2 regions of the Dehalobacter restrictus DSM 9455 genome follow, and region 1 is predicted to be linked to the other one. Evidence: riboswitches for the same ligand, from Rfam matches in the RefSeq annotation. Region 1 holds a riboswitch; the other holds the start of a gene.
The links. A riboswitch is a leader RNA that binds a small molecule or an ion and turns the genes downstream of it on or off. The one in region 1 is predicted to bind cyclic di-GMP.
Positions count from the first base shown of each region.

Region 2: linked by a shared signal. The riboswitch ahead of DEHRE_RS07365 (diguanylate cyclase) and the one ahead of DEHRE_RS12460 (DUF5667 domain-containing protein) in region 1 are both predicted to bind cyclic di-GMP.

Region 1 covers NZ_CP007033.1:2,587,163-2,598,361, forward strand. The annotation lists gene DEHRE_RS12435 (efflux RND transporter permease subunit) at 1-3,172, opposite strand, end outside; gene DEHRE_RS12440 (efflux RND transporter periplasmic adaptor subunit) at 3,169-4,434, opposite strand; gene DEHRE_RS12445 (hypothetical protein) at 4,723-5,034, shown strand; gene DEHRE_RS12450 (DUF3102 domain-containing protein) at 5,200-6,081, shown strand; partial or broken gene DEHRE_RS12455 (DUF2922 domain-containing protein) at 6,065-6,214, shown strand; gene DEHRE_RS12460 (DUF5667 domain-containing protein) at 6,360-7,694, opposite strand; cyclic di-GMP riboswitch class I at 7,708-7,792, opposite strand; gene DEHRE_RS12465 (ABC transporter permease) at 8,029-9,363, opposite strand; gene DEHRE_RS12470 (ABC transporter ATP-binding protein) at 9,360-10,073, opposite strand; gene DEHRE_RS12475 (efflux RND transporter periplasmic adaptor subunit) at 10,110-11,009, opposite strand; gene istB (IS21-like element helper ATPase IstB) at 11,173-11,199, opposite strand, start outside.
Region 2 covers NZ_CP007033.1:1,522,375-1,533,573, forward strand. The annotation lists gene DEHRE_RS07350 (alpha/beta hydrolase) at 1-218, opposite strand, end outside; partial or broken gene DEHRE_RS07355 (heavy metal-binding domain-containing protein) at 454-764, opposite strand; gene DEHRE_RS07360 (IS4 family transposase) at 931-2,307, shown strand; gene DEHRE_RS07365 (diguanylate cyclase) at 2,370-4,043, opposite strand; cyclic di-GMP riboswitch class I at 4,104-4,189, opposite strand; gene DEHRE_RS07370 (LiaF transmembrane domain-containing protein) at 4,362-4,856, opposite strand; gene aguB (N-carbamoylputrescine amidase) at 4,935-5,816, opposite strand; gene DEHRE_RS07380 (agmatine deiminase family protein) at 6,047-7,078, opposite strand; gene DEHRE_RS07385 (AMP-binding protein) at 7,262-8,944, opposite strand; gene DEHRE_RS07390 (helix-turn-helix domain-containing protein) at 8,958-9,506, opposite strand; gene DEHRE_RS07395 (PilZ domain-containing protein) at 9,499-10,221, opposite strand; gene DEHRE_RS07400 (AEC family transporter) at 10,618-11,199, opposite strand, start outside.

The DNA of each region.
Region 1 (11,199 bases):
TCAGCACCAGGGTAACCAGGGTTGAAAACAGAAGACCTGTGATAACGACAATGGCCATCGGCGCCTGAAACTCCGAGCCTTCCCCGATCCCGAGTGAAAGCGGCAGCATGGCCAGAACAGTCGTTAGTGTCGTCATGATGATTGGCCGCAAGCGGATCGGTCCTGCATTGATGATTGCCTCATGCACGTCCTCATTGTACGTCTTGCGTCGCGTATTGATATAGTCAACCAGAACGATGGCATTGGAAACAACGATACCGGCCAGCATGATCACCCCGATAATCGCCATAACGCTTAACGGTTTGCCGGTGATGAACAGTCCCAGAAACGCCCCGGCAAATCCAAGCGGGATGGAAAACATGATGACAAACGGATAAACCAGCGACTCAAATTGGGAAGCCATGACCATATAGACCAGAATCACGGCAAGTCCGAGCGCAAGGAACAGGTCACTGAACGCATCGACCATTTCCTGCTGCTGTCCGCCCATTTCATAGGTATAATTATTCGGCATCCGGTAATCTGCCAGCGCCGTCTGAATATCTTTGGAGACACTGCCGACGTCCCTGCCACTGATCTGACCGGAGACCGTCAGGGTCCTCGCCTGGTTGTCCCTGCTGATGCTGACAGGACCGCGGCTGACGGAAACATCCGCCACTTCGCCCAGCGTAACGGTATAGCCGAGGCTCGTGGTAATGGGAATTTGCTCAAGGGCTTGGAGATTCCGGTTAAACGTTTCGTCCCCTTTGATCTTTACATCGATTTCGGTCCCATTGTATTTGAACTGTGTCGCGGTTACCCCGCTGATCGATGCTTTTACCGCAGAGGCGATTGCTCCGGCACTCAGACCATACTGGCTGGCCGCCTTACGGTCCACGTTGATTTCAACTTCCGGTATTCCGTCTTCATAGCTGGATTTAACTTCGCGGGTTCCCGGGACTTTTTTAATCACGGTGACAAAATCGTCTCCGATCTTCTTCAGCTGATCCAGATTTTCACCTTTGATGGTGATGCTGATCGGATCACCGGCACTCATCACGGACTGGGTTGCTGCGACACTGGTTTTGGCCCCGGGTACGTCCTTAATCCGGTCCCGGATTTCATCGGAGATCTCCACGACGCCGCGTTTCCGATCCGTTAAAGGAAGCAGCTTCACAGTAAAGGTACCAACGTTGCCTTGTGCGCCTGTAAGGCTCATGGTTCCGGATGATCCGGCATCCAGGAAGATGGTATCGATCTCGGGAATATCTTCTATCTTCGTTTCAATTTCACGCATGACCGCCGAGGTATCGCCGACCTTTGCCCCGTCAGGAAGCGTAACGCTGATCGAGAGCATGCCTTCATCCGTCGTCGGGAAGAATTCTGTCCCAACAGCGGCAACAGAGGCAATGGAAACGACAAAGACAATGGTTGTAACGATAAAAACGCGTTTCCGGTGGCCCAGGGCCCATCTGAGCAGTTTCTTATACCCCTGGAGCAGTGCTTCATAGCCCTGGTCAAATTTATCGTGGGCTTTCGCCAGGAACGCAGGAGTACGGAAGAATCCCCTGCCACTTTCTTCATCTTCCGCTGCATCTGTTATGTCTACTTTCACTGTCTCGGATGCTTCAGCTGCTTCAGCTGTTTCGGTCTGTGTATATGCTTTATCCGTTTCCCCCGTCTTCCCTGCATCAATAGAACCAGTAGACTGATTCTTCCGCTCTACTTTCAGCAGCTTGGAAGCGAGCATCGGGACAACCGTCATCGAAACAACCAGCGATGCACCGAGTGAAAATGCGATTGTCAAGGCAAACTGCCGGAACAATGTGGAGGTTAATCCCTGAACAAAGACGATCGGCAAAAAGACTGCGACCGTCGTCAGCGTGGAAGCCATGACAGCGATGATTACTTCCGAAGATCCTTTCACTGCCGCTTCGACCCTGGAATAGCCGTTCTGCCGGAAGCGGTAGATATTTTCGAGCACCACGACCGAATCGTCAACCAGACGGCCAATACCAAGCATTAATCCGCCCAGCGTCATCAGATTCAGCGTAATGCCGGTAAAATATAACAGACAAAACGTCGCAATAATGGAAATCGGGATAGCCGAAGCAATAATCAGGGTAGAACGGATATTTCGCAGGAAAATGTACAGGACCAGTACCGCCAGGAGAGCGCCGATAACCCCATGCTCCGCGACCGAATACAATGAAGCCTTGATATAGGCTGCATTATCCATGACGACCGTAATCTTGACGTCTTTTAGTTCATCCTGGATTTTGTCGATCTCTACATAGGCTCCTTCCGCAACTTGGACTGTATTGGCGTCGGAACGTTTTTGGATCGAAATATTGACACCGGGATTGCCGTTCGCTTTGGAAATGGTTGTCTGCTGATCCGGCTTTAATTCGATATCGGCTAAATCTTTCAGCTGGACATTTCCGCCGGTAGGCAGCGGAATAAGCAGCTGCTCGATCTCAGCTACCGACATGAATTCCCCGGTCGTTTTGACAGTCAGCTCCTGGGTCCCTTTCTTTACCGTACCTCCGGGCAGGTTGACATTCTCCGAAGCCAGGATTCCCTGAAGGTAAGCGAGGCTAATGCCATAACCGGCTAATTTCTCACTTTTTGTCCGGATTTCAATAATATCCTTGGTTCCGCCGGTCACGGACACGGAAGCAACGCCTTCCGCCCTTTCCAGCCTCGGTTGGATTGTATCTTCGGCCAAGGTCTGCAGTTCGGAGAGACTCATCGTCGGTGACGAAATAGAAAGCGTCAGGACCGGGGTTGAATTCATATTGAGTTTCAAGACCATGGGGCTGCTGACGCCATCAGGAAAGTAATCTTTAATCAGGTCAATTTTTTCTCTGAGGTCGAGGGCAACCTGATCCATATCGACTCCATAATTAAACTCCAGAATAACGAGCGAACTGCCTTCCGAAGTGATGGAGCTGATATTTTTGACATTCTGGGCTGTGGAAACAGCCTTTTCGATTGGCTGCGTGACCAGGTTTTCAATTTCCTGAGGGCCTGCTCCGTTATACGATGTACTAACGATTGCATAAGGCAATTCCATTTCGGGCATCAAGTCCAGCGGAATACGCGTAAAGGACACAAATCCGAGAATGATGACAATAAAAACAAGCATCAGAACTGTAACCGGGCGTTTCACCGAGGTTTCAGATATTTTCACTTCTGAACGCCTCCCCCTGTTTGCGCCGAAGCTGCCGTATCCGTCGTTTCCTGAGCAACCTGCTTGCCGTCAACAGTTACGACTTTGATTTCCGTACCATCCTGTACAAAGTTCTGCCCTTTGATAATGACGATGTCCCCTTCCGTCAGTCCGCTGACGATCTCCGTCTCGGTGCCGCTCTCAAGTCCTGTCGTTACTTCCATCTCGGCTGCAGCATTATCTTTGGCAACATACACGACGTCTTTTCCGCCGTGAAAAATCACCGCATCGGTCGGCACAGCCAGGACATTATCTTTGCCGGCAATGTTTAAGGTCACATTGGCAAACATGCCGGGTTTGATCATGCTGTCTTTATTGTCAATGTAGGTTTTTAGCGTATATTTCCCCTGGGCATTGGCTGCGATACTTACACTATCAATAACCCCTTTGACTTTCACTAAAGCTGCAGGCACTTCAATCTGGACAGACTGGCCGCTGTGTACACGGTTGATCTCCTGCTCGCTAATGCTGACCGTTACAAATACTTTGCTCAGGTCCACCACCCTGGCCGGAGAAACGGCACTCGTCACCATTGACCCTATTTTCACATCAAGAGCCGTAAGAATACCGTCGATCGGCGCCTTTACATCCATATCACTCAGGGCTTTCTGCGCTGCGTCATAAGCAGCCTTGGCCTGAGCCAGCTGGCCTTTATACGTTTCCAGAACCGCATCCGAAGCCGCCACAGCAGCCTGATCGAGCTCAGACTTGCTGACCGCACCGATTTCATACAGCTGTTTCATATTCTCATAATTCTTTTTACTGTTTTCATAATTGGCCATATTGGTTTCATAGCCGGCCTGCGCCAGTTGATAGGCCGCTGAAGCCTGGTTATAGCTGGACATCAGATCAGTTTTATCAAGACTGAAGAGTACCTGGCCTTTGCTGACCCGGTCCCCGACCTTGGCATAGACCGCGGTCACTTTGGCCGGGGTGCCGATGACCACAGAAGCTTCTTTATCCGCTTCAACTTTGCCGCTTAAGGTAATCGCAGAGGAGATGCTCTGTTTATGTAAGGTCAACGCTTCCACCGGGACATAATTCTGTCTGTTTTGTTCTGCCGCCTTCTTTTCCGCTGCGGATTGCGCTGCCCCGTAGATTCTTACCCCGATCAGAAGGACAAGCAGGATTACGATCACGGTAATGATCATTTTCTTCTTCCCGGTCGGTTTTTTCAAGTCCGGGCTGCCACCCTGCTCAGACCGTTTCATTTTGAATTTCATTTTTCTACTCCCCCGTAAATCAATATCTTTCTAAGTGTATTCTTTTTAGGACATATTCATGAATGTGATAGCCGTTAAAAACCGACTGGTCAGTCGGCACGTCACCTCTCTTATCTTATCTTCCTTTGTGCCTTGGGTCAATGGGTCCAAGTTAGATATTACCAAATATTTTCTTCCCATAAATGGCAACATTATTTTGTAAATTTTTGGTATTTTATGGTTGTTTTTTCTTTTTTGTATTGCATAATATCTGTTAAAGGATCCATTTTGTTTTGGAGGGAAGCCGCTATGTCCAATGATGAGTTTCAGACTATCGTGCTTCGTGAAATCAGAGAAATGAAGAAAGACATTTCTCAACGATTTGATGGTATTAATCAACGATTCGATGGTATCGACCAACGACTGGATTCCATGGATCAACGACTCTGTAAGGTTGAACATAAACTGGATGTTGTTGTTGAGCAAACAGCCGGACTGATGGAATTTCGGACAGAGACCAATCATAAATTAGACAAGATCTCAGATGACCAAAAATCGATTATCCAGGTACTTGGCGAACATGAAATTTCCATCAGATCCCTGCAGAGAAGGCCCGTATAAAACAAAGTCTCGACAATAAATCATTTTGATATTAAAAATCCTACGGATTCAAAACCCGTGGGATTTATTTATTGTTGCGTCTGTTACGTCACAAAACCAAGCCCTCACCATCCGAAGCCCATCTGCATATGCTGTAATTAGACTCATAATGAAAGGGCGGGCGGCATGGATAATCCGATCACCGAACGCACACCGCTTGTCATAGCGGCTGAAATAAAGATGATAACCTACCAAACTAAAAAAATATTGCTTACCAGCGCCATTGAAATCGGCCGTCATTTGCAGGAAGCCAAGGCCATGCTCAAACACGGGGAATGGATTAAGTGGCTGGAAGAGTCTGTGAACTATTCTCGCCGAACTGCCTCCAGGCTGATAAAGCTCTACGAAGAGTATGGGCCTAGCTTCCCTGAAGGATCCGACAGCTCAAATGGGACACCAGTGTCCCATTTGACTTACATCCAGGCTCTCCTCTTACTGGGTTTACCGGCAGAGGAGCGGGAGGAATTCATCACGCACAATGACGTCGGCAGTATGACGAAACAGGAGCTGCAGCAGGCTCTTAAGGACAGAGATCAGGCCAATCAAGCGAAGGAGCAGGCGCTTCAGGAGAATCAGCTACTTAAAAAAGGGCTGGAGACGATCGACAGCACAATTTCCGAATTAAAAAAGGAGCACGCTAAGGCTGCATCAAGGCCAACGAATCCAGAAAATGTCAATGCAGAAGCGCAATCTGCCAACAATGCCTCCTCTGCCGGTAACGACCCCTCTGCAACGACAGCCCCTTTTACCCATAACCTTAAAACCGAACGCAACTCCGACGCTTATATCAAGTATGTAGAGAAATGCGATGCTTGCTGCAAAACGATCGCCGATACCTTCTTCGATCTGACGACAGCGCTCACCAATCTGGCCCATATCGATCCGAACCTGAAAGAAGAAAAAAGAAAAGGGGCCAACCAGCTGATTGAATACATGGCAGAGACAATTAAAATGTGGCCGCCCCCGAAGAAGCCGCTCAGAGTTAATTCTGGATATTCAGCTGGCTGAAGCCATGAACGTTATGAACTCGCTTATAGCAGGCGGGATATTCCTCACGGCAAACGGTGCCCTTACAGGGGTAAGGGATATAAAGGTCATCGAAACAACAACGGATGACCTTTATGATCCTCCACAAGCATAAGCGGGCAGTACCGGCCTAAAAGATGAAGACCACAAAAACAGACAGCTCAGGCACTTTATTCGCCTGGTGGCTGTCTGTTTTCTTTTTGGGAGGCATTGCATTTTATGCTATTTGAATGATTCTCAGTTATCGAAAATATAAAGTCCTATCTTTTTCCTTGCCCTTTACCGTTATGTCCGTTATTTGAAGAGGTATTCGTGACTGTGTTCTGAATACTTTGAGCATTGACGGTTCCACCACTTTCATCACTTGTGCCATCCACTGTTGTTTCATCCGAAGCAGGCTGGTCATCGGCTATGGCAGTCTGATCGCCAGTAACCGTTACATCCTGATTATCTACAGTCGTTGCATCCTGTTCGTCCCCTGCTTCCAGGCTATCTTCCTGGTCGCTCACGGCTTGGCCCTTATTGGCCTTCTTATATTCTTTTATGTTTTGGGTTTGCTCTTTTAGGACTTCTTTCGTTTCCTTATTCGTCTCTACTTTGATCTTCTGAACATCTTTCCTGAGCTCCTGCATGTCGTTTTTGTACTGTTCAGCCTGTTCGACTTTTTCCAGGGCAACGGCAATGGCAGCCTCGTCACCTGAAGCACGGGCTTCACCCAACTCTGCTTTGGCCGCTGCAAATTGCTGCACCGCATCCCCATAGGCTTTTTTGGCAGCCACATAAGCTTTGATCGCAATGGTGTTTTGAACTTCGGCTTTGATGATATTCTGCATGATCTCAGCCTGATCTTCTGTCAGATTGCCGCTGATTTTTAAGACGACTTTATCTGCATCGCGTTGAACAAGCTCAATGCTGGCAAGCAGATTGCTGATCACCGTATTCTCTTCTATGTCAGTTGCTGCCGTGTCCTCTGCGACTGTTTCATCTGTGGAAGTCGTGACGGTCCCATCATCCGCAGCAGCGTCTGTAGCCGTCGTATCCGTACCTTCAGCTACTTCGTTGTCTTCGATCATCTGCTGTACCTGGAAGTTGGCTTTCTTTATCGTATCCGAGTACGCTTTCAGAGCCTGTTCCATCAAATCCAACTGGTTTTGTTCGGACATGATTTCCGCTTCGGCGAGCCTTTCATTGGCAAACTCAACGAGCAGTTCCGCTTTTCCTTCATCAGAAAAAGTTACAGCAACCTGGACACTTTCAATCATCTGTTCAAGTGAATAGAGCCAGCTGTCCGGCGTTACGCCGGCTTCATCTGCTGTCGAGGCCTGGACGGTGGAATCCGTTATTGTGGAGTCGGTTGTTACTGCATCTGTTGTTGTAGTATCAGTCGTCGTTAAATCGGTTGTTGCCGTGTATGTTGTCGGGTCAGCAGCTGTTGAATCTGTAGCGGGCTCTGTGGGCGTACCAGGAGTACTCGTTGAAACATCCTCGATAACTGTGGTTCCATCCGTGGTTGTTTCAGCAAATACACAGGTTGGAGCGACCGCAATGATTAGAAAAACACAAAGAATTGAAACGAGAATCTTCTTACGGATCATTCTATCTACCCCTTTCGGTAGCCCGGCTGTCATAACCTTTCGGTGTTAGACCCGTGGCTTTGCGTCTCCGTCTTTCGACGGATTTGCCATTATCGTTTTGGCTGAGGCCATTATAGTACAGAATTACTTTGAAAATCAATGTTTTTGGACTTATTCCAGACCAATGGGGTATAAAAAATGAGACTTTCGTCTCATGGTCGGGTAATTATAGAGCAATGCAACTTCATATTCAATAACAGATCGTTTCAAAATGCTGACCAATTTATTATTTATCATGTCAGTTCTTTTCTTAATGAGCTTAGAACAAATCTAAACAGGTTTATTAACGGAACTATTATTCATATCTCAACGCTTCAATGGGATCAAGTTTAGCTGCCTTATTGGCCGGATAGAAACCAAAAAATACGCCGATCGCCATAGAAAATAAAACACTAATAATTGTTACCGGTATGGATATTGTCACAGGAGCCTTTAATACAACAGAGACAATCGTGCCGACCAGGGTGCCAATAATAATGCCGATGCCCCCCCCGATGCCGGAAATGATGACTGCTTCCGTGACAAATTGAAATTGGATGTGAAAGTTTTTGGCACCTAAAGCTTTCCTGGTACCAATCTCTCTTGTTCTCTCGGTGACAGATACCAGCATGATGTTCATTACCCCAATTCCTCCGACGAGTAAAGAAATTCCGGCAATAAACGCAATAGCTAAGGAAATCGTACTAATAACACTTAAAATTGAATTTAACTGCGTCTCCATACTATTTACCCTTGCACCCCATACTGAATTATTTTTATAAAGGTTATCAAAATAAGTCGTCAGCTGGGTTGTAAAAGCCAGTACGTCCGTATCCCCGCTTGCCACTACCGTAATTCGGGAATAGTTCTTCTGGGACGCATCCAGATTTGCTGTGGATATCGGGATATAAAGATTAGTGGACAGATCTTCCTCTGAAGCCGTGCTTACCTGACCCATACTTGATTGTTCATATTTATATACCCCTATAATCGTATACAATTCAATAGAATTGGTCTTATATATTTTTACGTCTTGGGAGAGCGGATCAGTGCCATCCGGAAACATATTTTCCACAAATTTATCGGATACGATTGCAACATTTCGATAATTTCTTACGTCTTTCTCTGATAGGTACCGTCCTTTTAGGATCTCCAAATTATTCGCCAATAAATAATCTGCGTTGGTTCCGGTCATGGTAATATTGGCATAGAGATCTCCATCTTTGGCAGTTGCACTACCAACAGAAGATTCCAACGATACACCTTTTATGTCAGCGGGAAAAGCTTCCTTTATTTGTTCAATCATTTTATCTGAAATCAAATCCGAGTCTTCAGGTTCCGAGGTATTTCCGCTTCCTCTCATTCCCGGAGGTCCTCCAGCTCCAGACGGTGCTCCGCCTGCCGCACCACTAACGGGTCCCAATAAAGACATCGTCCGTTGTTTTTCAGATTTCTCCCTAATTGAAATGGTAATGTTATTTGTCCCAAAAGAAGATAAATTTGAATTGACAGATGCCGTAACGGCATTGCCGATCGTTACAATTGCAATTACAGAAGTGATACCAATAATGATCCCAAGCATTGTTAATAAGGCTCTCATTTTATTTGCTTTTAAAGAGGCAATGGCCAATATGATGTTTTCCAAGATCATAGGTTTGCCTCCTTAACCAATTGTCTATTGCTGCGAGAATTGTCACTGATGATCATTCCATCACTGATTGTTATCAGTCTATCCGTACGCTCCGCTAATTCATGATTGTGTGTGATCAGGACAATCGTCTTATGCTCTTCGCGATGGACTTTTAAAAAAATATCCATGACCAATAATCCTGTTTGCGAGTCCAGCGCACCAGTAGGCTCATCTGCCAAAATAATTGACGGATCATTGGCTAAAGCCCTGGCGATTGCAACCCTTTGTTTTTGTCCTCCGGAAAGCTCATTAGGCATATGCATCATTCTATCCTTCATCCCAACCAGTTCTAATAAAGCCATAGCTCTTTGTTTTCTTTGTTCTTTGCGAATTCCCATATAGAACAAAGGCAATTCTACGTTGTTTAAAGCGTTAATTCTAGGAATTAGGTTAAATGTCTGGAAGACAAATCCAATTTTTTTATTCCGTATTTCAGATAATTGGTTTTGGTTCATATCCTGAATCGGAATTCCCCCAAGCTTGTAAACCCCGGACGTCGGCCGATCTAAAGCACCGATTATATTCATCAACGTGCTCTTGCCGGAACCAGAGGCCCCAACAACTGCTACAAATTCGCCTTTTTTAATATTCAAATTGATGCTTTTTAAAATTGTAAGTTCATTTGGCTTACCAATGTAGTACTTTTTGGTCAGGTCATTTATTTTTATCATGAACACACACCACCCCTATTTCTTCAATTCCCTGCTTCAGTTCGTTTCTGGCCTAGTCGGAGGTGTTCCTGTTCCTGCTGGTGGTGTCTGTTTTCCTGAAGATTGTGATTGATTGTTATTTGCCCGCTGAGCCTTAATTTCCCCAGCTGCAGCTTGATCAGTTCCTATATCAGCTTTTTGCCCTAGTATGACACTTCCTGGATTGGTAACGATCTTCATCCCATCTTGCAAACCTTCTCCGACAATTTCGATATTTGTGTCATTTTCAATTCCGGTTTTAACTGAAACTTGGATAACCGTATTGTCTTTTAGGGTATAAACTGTACTTTGACCATTTTTACCAGTTATCACTGTATCATAAGGAACAGTATATACATTGTCCTTGGAAGTCACGATGATACTTAGAAAGGCATTCATTCCTATTTTCATCAAAGGATCCGGATTTGAAATTTTGACTTTGATTTCAAACTCAACATTAGTTGAACTGGAATCGCTGACCGCTTTCGGCGATATATAAGACAGTGTCCCTTTAAAACTATTATTTCCTGTAACATTGGTCTTGACCTGGACTTCTTGCCCCACCTTAAGCTTGCTGATGTTAAACTCTTTTACTTTTGCTGCAACAAATAAATCTCCTGCATCTTCAATCACAAAGAGTATTCCACTAGGTGCTAAGCCAACTTCAGCATTTGATTCCGTTACAGTACCGCTGGTCGGCGCAACGATATTACAATCCGTCAGCTTCTTCTTTAAATCATTCTGATTTGTTTCAGCCTCATGATAAGTATCCTTAGCATTTTCCAGCGCATTTAAAGAATTGTTCAAATCTAGCAAAGACACAGCACCTTCTTCATAAAGTACTTTATTGTTCTCATAATCAGTTGATTTCGTAGTAATATCCCTCTCTGCTGCCTTTTGTAAACGGTCAATAAAAATACATCATTTTTGGCCATTTAAAATGCAGCACTTGGCCACTATTTTTACATAAATAGATTTATCCTGGTATTAAGTTAGGACCTGCTCCTGTAAAACCGGAAAGAGGGCGTAGCCCGAATGGAGGTTTTACAGGAGCGTCGGCCTTTACCTACCCTTACTGAGATTATTTTTTTAATATTCTTTCCCTGTG
Region 2 (11,199 bases), 1.1 Mb from region 1:
CCAATTTCTTTCAATCTTAAAAGTTCACGTTCAGCAGAATCTATCCAGTCCATGTAAGTTGATTTTTTCATTTCATGTCTGGTTGTTGAATGGCCTTTTAATATAGGACAAACAACATCATAACCAAGAGCAGTCAAATATTCGGCCAAAGGCTTCACTTCGTGTACCCCGCCACCAAACCCATGAATGATTAGGCATTTCGTTTTCTTATTATCCATAGAGCTCACCTATCATTGCCCCTATTTTTACCTGTCACATTTATGATATATATCGATATCTTTATTATGTTCCAAAATTATAAGAAAATCATCACAGTAATCTTGAAGCGATACAGAGTAACCATTATTTTTTATATTTCTCTTTTTTAGCGATCGTTCCTCTTCAATCTTATATAAACTTGCAGAAAAATACCCGCCGGTTCAAAACCCGCGGGCATCTTTGGAATTCCGGGAACTACTCTACTCTTACGGCGGTTCCGGAAGTGCTGACCATCAGCATGCTGCCGTTGGCTCTTAATCCAGGTCGATGCCGACTACGGCATTAGCTCCCATCTGGAACGCCCGGTCTTCCATTTCTCGCAAGGCGATATTGCGGGCTTCCTGCAGTTTCTCTTCATAGGTGCCGGAACGACCGCCGATCACATCGGTGATACTCGCAAAAATATCGCGGACAATATTGGCTCCCATAATGGCTTCTCCGGTAATCACCCCGTAATATTCGGTGATCCTGCGTCCTTCTACGGACGGTGTCGTTGTTAAAATCATGTTGGTTTCCTCCATTAAGTTACTAACTCAACTTTCCCACCCTGTCGGGTAGGTTGAAACCTTGAAAGTCTTTGAAAGTATGGTTAAATACAACAAGGAAACCACCAAATCTGGTATAATGAGAATAACCACAAACCCAATAATACCAGTACTTTGGAGGTTTCCTATGACCAGTATTATACCAGATTTGACGAGTAACGAAAATGCTGTTTCCTCACGAATCGATCAATATTTTATCCAGAATTCATTTTCCAAGCTCCTTAAACGTTGCAATTTTTATAAAGAATCAGGAATTCCGTGTGTGACTATTTTAAAAGAACTTTTCACCCTTGTTTTTACCGGAAAGAATCTCTTTAGAACACTTGAAATGAAACCCGAAGAATTATCTTTCCGTAAAAATACAGCCTATCGCTTCTTAAACTCCGGTCATTATAATTGGTCAAAACTCCTGTTGTTACTAGCATCTAAGGTCATTGATTTTGTTAATGGTTTGACCAGTGATGATCGGAAATCGGTACTCATTGTTGATGATTCTCTTTACAGCAGAAGTCGAAGTAAGAAAGTTGAACTGATGACTCGGGTCTTTGACCACACAACCCATAAATTTGTGAAAGGCTTTCGAATGCTGACTTTGGGCTGGTCCGATGGAAACACATTTCTGCCTATTGGTTTTTCACTCTTAAGTTCCCAGAAACCGGAGAAGATCTTGAATCCGGCCAAGCCTTTGGATAAGCGAACGATTGCTTACAAAAGAAGAACCGAGGCGATGGGGAGTACAACCGATGCTTTGATTAATCTTCTCCACTGTGCTGCTCATATTCCAGCTAAGTACGTTCTTTTTGACAGCTGGTTTGCCCATCCTAAGACGATCTTAAGGGTCAAACAAGAAAAGCGCGATGTTATTTGCATGTTGAAGATTACAGAGAAAATTCATTACCACTATAACGGAAAATGGCAGCCCCTTCAGGAACTTCGTAAATTGGCAGGTGATATTGCTGATGCTAAAACAGGGATCATCGGTTCAATAACAGTTCAAATACGTGAGACCAAAAATATTCAAGACTTAACCGATGTGAAAATTGTTTTTGTTCAGGACAGACGATCGAAAAACTGGCTGGCCCTCCTGAGTACGGACTTGGAGCTATCTGAAGAAGAAATTGTCCGTATTTACGGCAAACGCTGGGACATAGAAGTTTTCTTCAAAGTATGCAAGTCGTATTTGGCTCTGGCTAAAGAATACCAAGGACGAAACTATGATGCTCAGGTAGCCGCAACATCCATCGTATTTCTAAGATACATTATGTTAGCAGTTGAAAGCAGAAATACTCAGGATGATAGGACAATTGGAGAACTATTTTACTATTACAGTGATGAAATGGAAGATCTCAAACTTTCTCAAGCATTAGTATTGTTAATCGACACTCTCAGGCGTGTTCTAAGCAATTTTCCTGTCATAAGCCAGGAATTAGCCAATATGATTATGGATACTTTTCTTAGCACTATTCCACGGTCTTTCAAAGAACGATTGTTGTTTGCAACCTGATGTGTCAGAAAAATCATGGCTTTAACCATTATTTAATGGTGGGAAAGTTGAGTTAATTACAGTTACCTATCATTCACAACAAGGTCTTCCTGCATAATCTTGTTAAAAACAGTAACCAGATACGGATCAAATTGTTTGCCGGCGCACTTATTGATTTCAACAAGTGCACTATAGGGGTCCATGGCCCGTTTATAGGGCCTTTCATGCGTGATCACATCGTAGGAATCAACAATAGAAACTATCCTCGAGAACAGCGGGATTTCATCTTCTTTCAGCCCCTGCGGGTAACCTTTTCCATTCCACCATTCATGATGACCGAGAACGGCTTCTGAGACATGCGCTAATTCCCTGGACGACTGCGTGATCCGATAGCCGATTTCGGAATGTTTTTTCATAATGCTCCATTCTTCCGGGGTCAAGTCACCTTGTTTTTTTAAGATTTCCCCCGGAACACCGATCTTGCCGATATCATGCAGCATTGCAACTTGGACCAATTCGACGATCTCTCTTGGGGACAGGCCGATCTGACTGCCGAATTTACTGACCAGACTTTTCAGCCTCATGACATGGGCTTCCGTCTGATAATCTTTTTCCCAGAGCAGTTTTTCCAGGAACTCGATGATGGCAAGGCGGGATTTCTTGCTTTCATTTAATTTGTTGCTATACATTTTTTCCTCAGCCTGGCTGATCATTTTTGCCAGGGGTTGTTCCCTGTTCTCATAAACCGTCAGGCCAAACGAGATATCTATTGGTACCGTTTGCGGGCGGGAGATTTTTAAATTATTTTTAATATTGTTTAAAAACACGCCGGCCTGATCAAGCGGCACACCAGGCATGATAATGATAAATTCGTCCCCGCCCCATCGGATAATCACATTCTCAGTGCCGATCGTCTCTTGCATGATTCTGATCCCGTCAGCAAGCAATTCATCCCCTTTTTCATGACCAAAGGTGTCGTTGATCAGTTTCAGACCATTAAAATCCCCCATGGCCAATGTTGCAGGCATGAGGGTTTTATCAAGGAAATCTTCCAGCACATTTTCAAAATAGGTACGGCTGTAGGCCCCCGTTAATTTATCATAAATGACAAGTTTTCTGATATTTGCTTCTTTGCTTTCGAGCTCCTCCCGGATGCTTTGAAAATACAGGGCCTGCATATTAAGATAAGCAAGCAGACCAACAACACCGGCAACTAAATAACCTACAGACGGTGAAATAACGTTAATTAATTTGCACAACGGATAAAGTAAAATCGACAAGGCCCAAAAAATATAGGTATAGCCAAGTATTATTCGGATCGGGCCTTGTGGTGTTTTTGCTTTTAAGCATGTCATAGCAGCTTTGGATAATAATGCAATGATCCAGACAACAGATAGAAGTAAAAGAGCGGTTGCCGAGATTCCCTGAACAGCAATACATATAAAAGCAACGATCAGAAAGCCCGTGCCGATATCCCAAAACACCGGGTAGCTTCTGCTAAAAAACAACAGCGTACCCTTGAATATCAGCCAGTACCCTGCGATCGAAGAGGCATAGTTGATAATCTGAAGCACCACGGACGGGCTGTCGGTTTCCAGCAATGCAGTTCTGGAAAGATAGGTTATCATGAGCATCAAGACAGAAAGACTCCATGCTAAGAAATAATGTTTCTTCTCGGAAAAATATAAAAATCCGTAAGATATCAACAAGACCAGGGTAATTGAAATACTGGCTGCAACGATGGAATCCGCTGTCATATTAAATCCCCTCCTCAGAAAAAAAAATCGCGGCCAAAGCAGCCGCGGTTTTCATCTTCTGTGTGCAACCCGACTGTCAATATGCTTCAGCACTTAGACTCGTAGCTTTGCGTCCCTGCTTTTCAACAGGTTTGCCAATGGATCATATGATTTTAACTCAATTATAGTAAAATACACGAAATCTGTCAATAAATGTATGAATAATCAATAAATGTATGAATATTCAGAGTCTGACTATTCATACATTTATTGATTAATATTATGCAATAGATATTATCATCCAGATCAGATTCTTCTTACATGGTTTCCAAATTTAGTTCATGTTTTTTTCCTTTGGATGATCAGGATCAGACCTGCCAGAATCAGCAGGATCGGGACCACCAGGCCTAGATCTATATAGCGCTGAATTGACGTTACAAACATCCCAGTAAAGGATATGCACGCTAGAGCGGTTAGAATAAAAACAGGCACCAGCAGACCGCGCGGGCGTCCGGAAAATAAATAGAGTTGAAATAGACCGACTGCAACAGCCAGCGGATAGACCGGCCAGGTATATCCGGAAAATTGCCAGTGTGTAAAAGTCTCAAAGATGAACAACAGACCAATAACGGTAAGGATACCACCGGGAACTAGCAATCCGGGGCTTTCTTTCTTACTGAAATAGTTGAATTCAAAAGCAAGCCCGAGAATAAGGATCAATACCGGCCAAAGAAATTCCATACTGAAGATTTGCCAGTTGCCAAGATTATCTATAAGCAGCAAGCCTCCTGTAAGGATTAGAATGATTCCCCAAAATAAGCCGCTTTTGTTCATATAGAGCCTCCTCTCACCTTATAAAGGTTAATAAGATACTCGAGATTTAAGAACTACAAATTCGTGTTAGATAATGGATTATTTTGATAAATAAAGTTCCCCGTCGTAGGAAGAAATCCTTCCATATAGATCAGGCCGGCGGTCTCTAAAGATCCCCCACTCCAGCCGCTGAACCTCGAGCTGGTCCAGATCAAATTCCGCGATTAGAACCGCTTCTTCGTTTCGTCCAGCCTCCGCTATCTTATTACCCTGCGGTCCGGCAATGAAAGAAGAACCATAGAAGGTGATTTTGGAATCATCCTCTTCCTCGACACCAATCCGGTTGGATGCGACCACAGGGATCAGGTTCGCGGCAGCATGGCCGAGCATGCAGGCCTGCCAATGGTCTTTGGAATCGATCGCCTGATCCATCGGTTCTGAACCGATGGCTGTCGGATATAACAGGATCTCCGCCCCCATCAGGGTCATGCAGCGGGCAGCTTCCGGGTACCATTGATCCCAACAGACGCCGACTCCAATCTTGGCGTAGCGCGTTTGCCAGACTTTAAAGCCTGTATCACCGGGGTTAAAATAGAATTTTTCCTCATAGCCCGGCCCGTCGGGGATATGACTCTTTCTGTATTTGCCGAGGATCTCACCATCGGCATCAATCACGGCAATCGTATTATAGCGCGCGTAGTTTTTCTTCTCATAAAAACTGATCGGCAGGACGATCTCCAGCTCTCTGGCAATTTTCCGGAAATGTCTGACTGCTTGATTATCTTCTAGCTCTGCTGCATAAAGGTAAAAATCCGATTTTTCTTTCTGACAAAAATACGGGGTTTCGAACAACTCCTGCAATAGGATGATCTGCGCGCCCCGGGCTGCTGCCTCCCTGACCAGTGTCTCCGCCCCCGCAATATTTTCTTCAACGTTACTGGTGCAGCGCATCTGGGTTGCTGCCACTTTGACGTTTCTCATCGTTAATATTCCTTCCCAATGCCTGATTTCGGTGTGTTCTGAACCTGATCTTACAGGTGTTTCTACTATTTTGTTAATTTGTATGCATTTTCTATTTTACATGATGCAGAAAAAAACCACAACGCAGAAGAGCGCAACATATAACAGATGTATCTGCTACGTTCTCCTCTTTGTTTATATTTTTATTTCAGATTTTGGTATATATTGTCGGGCAATTCATACACTGACCTTCAATGGTTTACAGCAGGCATCTGCTGGGTTGTACAGTGAACATTGCCGCCTTCCCCAATAATTGCCATTCCATTAATGGTGCGGATCCGTCTTTCTGGAAAGATCCCGCTCAGGGTCCGAATAGCCAGGGCATCTGTTTCGGCAGCCTGGCCGCCAAATACAGGTAAAATAATTCCGCCGTTGACAAAGTAAAAGTTCAGATAACTCAGCGTCAGGCGTTTACCGTCGGCAAATACGGCGGGAGGCTGCTGTATTGGGATGATTTCAAAGGTTCTTCCTCTGGCATCCGTTTCTCGGCTTAACACCGCAAGGTTTTCCCGGGTAATCGCATAATTCGGATCGCAAGGGTCATCACAGACCTGAATCAGGATTTTGCCAGGCGAAGCAAAACAGGCGATATTGTCGACATGTCCGTCTGTTTCATCTCCACATAAGCCTTTTCCCAGCCAGATGACTTTGTGGATACTCAAATATTTCTTCAATAGTTCCGTAATCTGCTCCCGGGAAAGATCAGGGTTGCGGTTCGGATTGAGCAGGCATTCGGCCGTTGTCAAGAGTGTACCTTCTCCATCCACGTGCAACGAGCCGCCTTCCATAATCAGCGGCGCATCAAACGGTTTCAGGCCGAGGTGCTTCAATATTTGCGGTGCGACCTGGTTGTCCAGATCCCAGTCCGGATATTTGCCGCCCCAGGCATTGAAGTGCCAGTTGATGCCGGCTATATCTCCCTGATCATTGACGATAAACGTCGGCCCGTTATCCCGAAGCCAGGCATCATTATGCGCCAACGGCAGGAGCTCGATCTGCCTGTTCCGAAAGCGGCCTTCGAGCAGCAATCGTTCTTTGGGGTTTACCAATACGGTGACGGGTTCAAATTCCCCGATAGCTCGAATAATGTCGGTATAACCCTCGCAAACAGCCTCGTAATTTTCCGGATGACACATTGATGCCCCGACCGGCCAGGAAATAAAGGTACGTTCGTGTCTGGCCCATTCCGCAGGCATTCTATATTTTAAATCGCTCGGAAACATCAGTTTATCCTTTCTTTAGCAACAACATATATCATCATTACTTTCAAATCTACTTTTGTCATGATGATTATTTATGGTTCATTTTACATGAAAATCCAACTACTTTTCAAGGCATAAAATCACCCCACGATGATTGTGGGGTGCATCAGACAATATTCAATGATTGATGGGTATACGTTAAAGTTATTCTTTATCTTGAAACTTTTCCGTGTCTTCACGCCGGATCTGGGCGCGTTTGATCTTGCCGCCGATCGTCTTCGGCAGTTCGTCGACAAATTCGAGAATTCTCGGGTATTTATACGGAGCCGTCACCTTTTTGACATAGTTTTGGATCTCTTTTTTTAACAATTCAGAAGCCGTATAGCCTTTGGCCAGCACAACAGTCGCTTTGACGACCGTTCCCCTAACAGCATCCGGCGCGCCGGTCACAGCACACTCCACGACTGCGGGATGCTCAATTAGTGCACTTTCAACTTCAAAAGGACTGATCCTATAGCCGGACGCCTTGATGACATCATCATTGCGGCCAACAAACCATAAAAAGCCGTGTTCATCCCAGTAGGCCATATCCCCTGTGTGGTATGTATCGTCATACCACACTTTATGGGTAGCAGTTTCATCCATGTAGTACCCACAGAACAATCCGGCAGGTTTATTGGAATCAGCCTCGCGGATGACCAGTTCTCCTTCGACTCCCGGAGGGCATGGAGCTCCGTTTTCATCGACCACATCGATCTTGTAAGCCGGGTTCGGTTTGCCCATTGCTCCCGGATAGATATCCAGCCATTCAAAGTTGGCAACCAGCACGGTTGTCTCGCTCTGGCCAAATCCATTTAAGATGCTTAAGCCGGTAATGCTTTTAAAACGGTTAAAGACATCCGGATTTAAAGGTTCTCCGGCTGTGGAGCAGTGAACAATCGAGGACAGATTATATTTTTCGAGATTGTGTTCAAGCAGAAAACGATAAATTGTCGGAGGTGCGCAAAACGTGGACAGCTTATATTTTTGCATCATTTCCAAAAGCTTTTCCGGGATAAACTTATCCATATCATAGACAAACTGCACCGCACCGCAAATCCACTGGCCGTAAATTTTCCCCCAGCCGAATTTAGCCCAGCCGGAATCGGAAACCGTCAGGTGCAGCCCGCCGTCCACGACGCGCTGCCAGTATTTAGCCGTCACAATATGACCAAGCGGATAGGTGAAGCTCTGAATGGCCATTTTTGGCATGCTCGTGGTCCCTGACGTGAAATAGATGATCATTGTATCGTCATTCGTTGTCGCGTCAGCACCTGTCGGCCGGACCCAGTTTTCGGAAGCAGCCTCCATGCTGCTGTCAAAATCAACCCAGCCGGGACGCTTAGCACCGACCAGAAACAGCGTCTGGAGCGTTGATGATTCTTCCCTGGAAGCTTCGACATGGTCGAGAATTACCGGATCATGATAGGCGATGATCGCTTTAATCGATGCGGCATTATTTCGATAAATAATATCCTTCTGCGTAAGCTGATTGGAAGAAGGAATATAGATCGCGCCGATTTTGGCCAGAGCCAGAATCGCTATGTACACTTCATAACGCCTTCTCAGGATCAGCATGACTTTGTCGCCTTTACGGATCCCGGCTTCGCTTAACATGTTCGCCGTTTTATCCGAGTATTTTTTCAGATCGGCAAAGGTAAATATCCGTTCATTATCGTGGTCGTCGCACCAGACCAGCGCTGGACGCTCTGGTTCCAGACGGGCATATTCATCGACGATATCATACGCAAAATTGAAATTGTCAGGTACTTTCACTTGATAATTCGCACAAAAATCTTCATAAGAATCAAAATCGGTTTTCCCGATATATCTTGAAGCGAGGTTCATCTGTTCACATCCTTTATAAAAGTATGACGGTTAAAAATTTTGCTGATCTTTTTTCGAGGGCTAGCATTTTATGTGGAATCAAGGAATTAAAATACAGAGAGTCTCCCGGGTCCAGCACATATTCCATACTGCCGATGATGACTTTCATCTTGCCTTCCAGACAGAAGTTAAATTCCTGTCCGTGATGGGAAACAAGTTCAGGACTATTTTCTGCATCCAGGGTCACCAGCAGCGGTTCAATTTTTCTGTTAACGTACTGATAAGCCAGACTCTGAAAATCATACTGGTCATACCGTTCAACTTTGAGACCCTTACCCTTTTTGATGAAGCAGACATCATGCAGTTTGGGCGAGACACCGGTAAGAACATCCGTTAAATCGACCTGATAACAATCGGCAATTTCATAGAGAATACTGATCGGAATATCATCTTCTCCTTTTTCATACTTCAGATATTCTTGAACAGGTAGTCCGATTTTACGCGCAGCCTCTTCTTCGGCCCAACCGGTAAGTAATCTTAAGCCTTTAATTCTCTCGGCAATATCCCTCACCTTTTCATTCATCTTTCAAGCCTTCCTTTCGCGTGAAATAGTGGATCATGTAATGATCCTCGAGGTACAGCCAGCGGGCCTTACACCTTTGTTCCTGCACAACGGCATTTGTCTCGAGAAGATGATCCGCTTTTTTGGCATCTTCCAGCAGGCAGAATGGGCAGGCATGATGCCGTTTGGCGACCGTGGAATAACAGCGCTCGCCAAGTTTGACACCGCTGTCCTGCGCTGCCTTATTTGTGGCGACAACGATCCGGCGGCTGGTAATCAGATAAGCCGGTTCTTCGATCAGCTCCAAGCCCTTGACAAAGCATCCGATGTATTTCTGTTTGCGTAAATCAAGCTGAATCTTCATAAAGCGGGTGTGCTTGATTTTATATTGATTCAGACATCGGGTGATCCGGCTTTCATCTTTCTGGGAATGAAAAAGGAATTTCATCCCGTATTCAAAGCCGTCATCTTTGGGGGTCTTGCGAATAATCAGCGCATTAAATGAAAATTCTTCATTTTCAAACGTAAACATGATATCGATAATGACAATATTGACTGGAATATCCACTGGGAAAAAAGCATATATCCCACCTGTGCTCAAATCCAGGATTGCAATCGGAAATGTTTTCTCCACTTCGACCTTCCGGTTGTTAATCGAGGAAATCTTCGCTGTGGCTGGAATATCATGGATCAAATCGACACGGAAATACTTCCGCTTTTCCTGAAAGTCTTCCATCCAATCACCTCATGAAACAGTTTGAAAATCATGTCAATGCGTTTTTCTGATAAATACCATTTTACATGATGTTGGATAGAACCACAACGAATGTACCCGCAAAAATTTGCGAATAATATGCCACGGATGAGTCCGGACAAAAAAATACCAAAGTCCAAACATTGATTTGGAGACTCTGGTATTGCTAAAAAACACAATGCAGAAATATTGAGTTTTATCGTTACAAGTTTTACAGATTATTTTCCGGATAAAGTGTTTCGGGTTTCTTTTCTGTTTTTTCTTTTTTGTTTCATAATATTCTTTGGATTTTTGTCGCCCATACCGATCCTCCCTCACATGTTATAGGATCATTTTATCCATATTATGGATATTCTATACATTGTAAAAGGGATGCTGTTAAAAATGAGACAGCACAAGTATCAGCAATGGAATTGATAAACAGCTAAGCAAGGTTGAAATCAGCACCGTCTGTGATGCCAGACGTGCATCATTTTTGTATTCAATCGCCATTAAAACCGTATTGGTTGCAATAGGCATGCCGGCCATGATGACCGGGATGGCAATTAGCCACATCTGATCAATCTGAAAGATATATTTGACCAAAACCAGGGTTAATAACGGCATCACAAGCAATCTGACGACCGACAGGATATAAATACCGATATCACTGAACATCCGTTGAAGCGGCAGTTCACTTAATGTCGCCCCGATGGTCAGCATTGACAGAGGAACACAGGTATTTCCAATCGCATCGATCGTGCCGGTCATAAATTCGGGCAGCGGAACAGCGGTGATAAATAAAATGAACCCGATGATACTCGCACCCACGCCCGGATTAATAATTTTTTTCAGGTTTAGCCTTGTAGGATGTTCGGTTTTATTCGCATTCATGATTTTAATGCCAAGCGTATACAACAACAAGTTAAACATAATATTGTAGATCGCAGCATAAAATATTGCTTCTTTGCCATAGAGCGC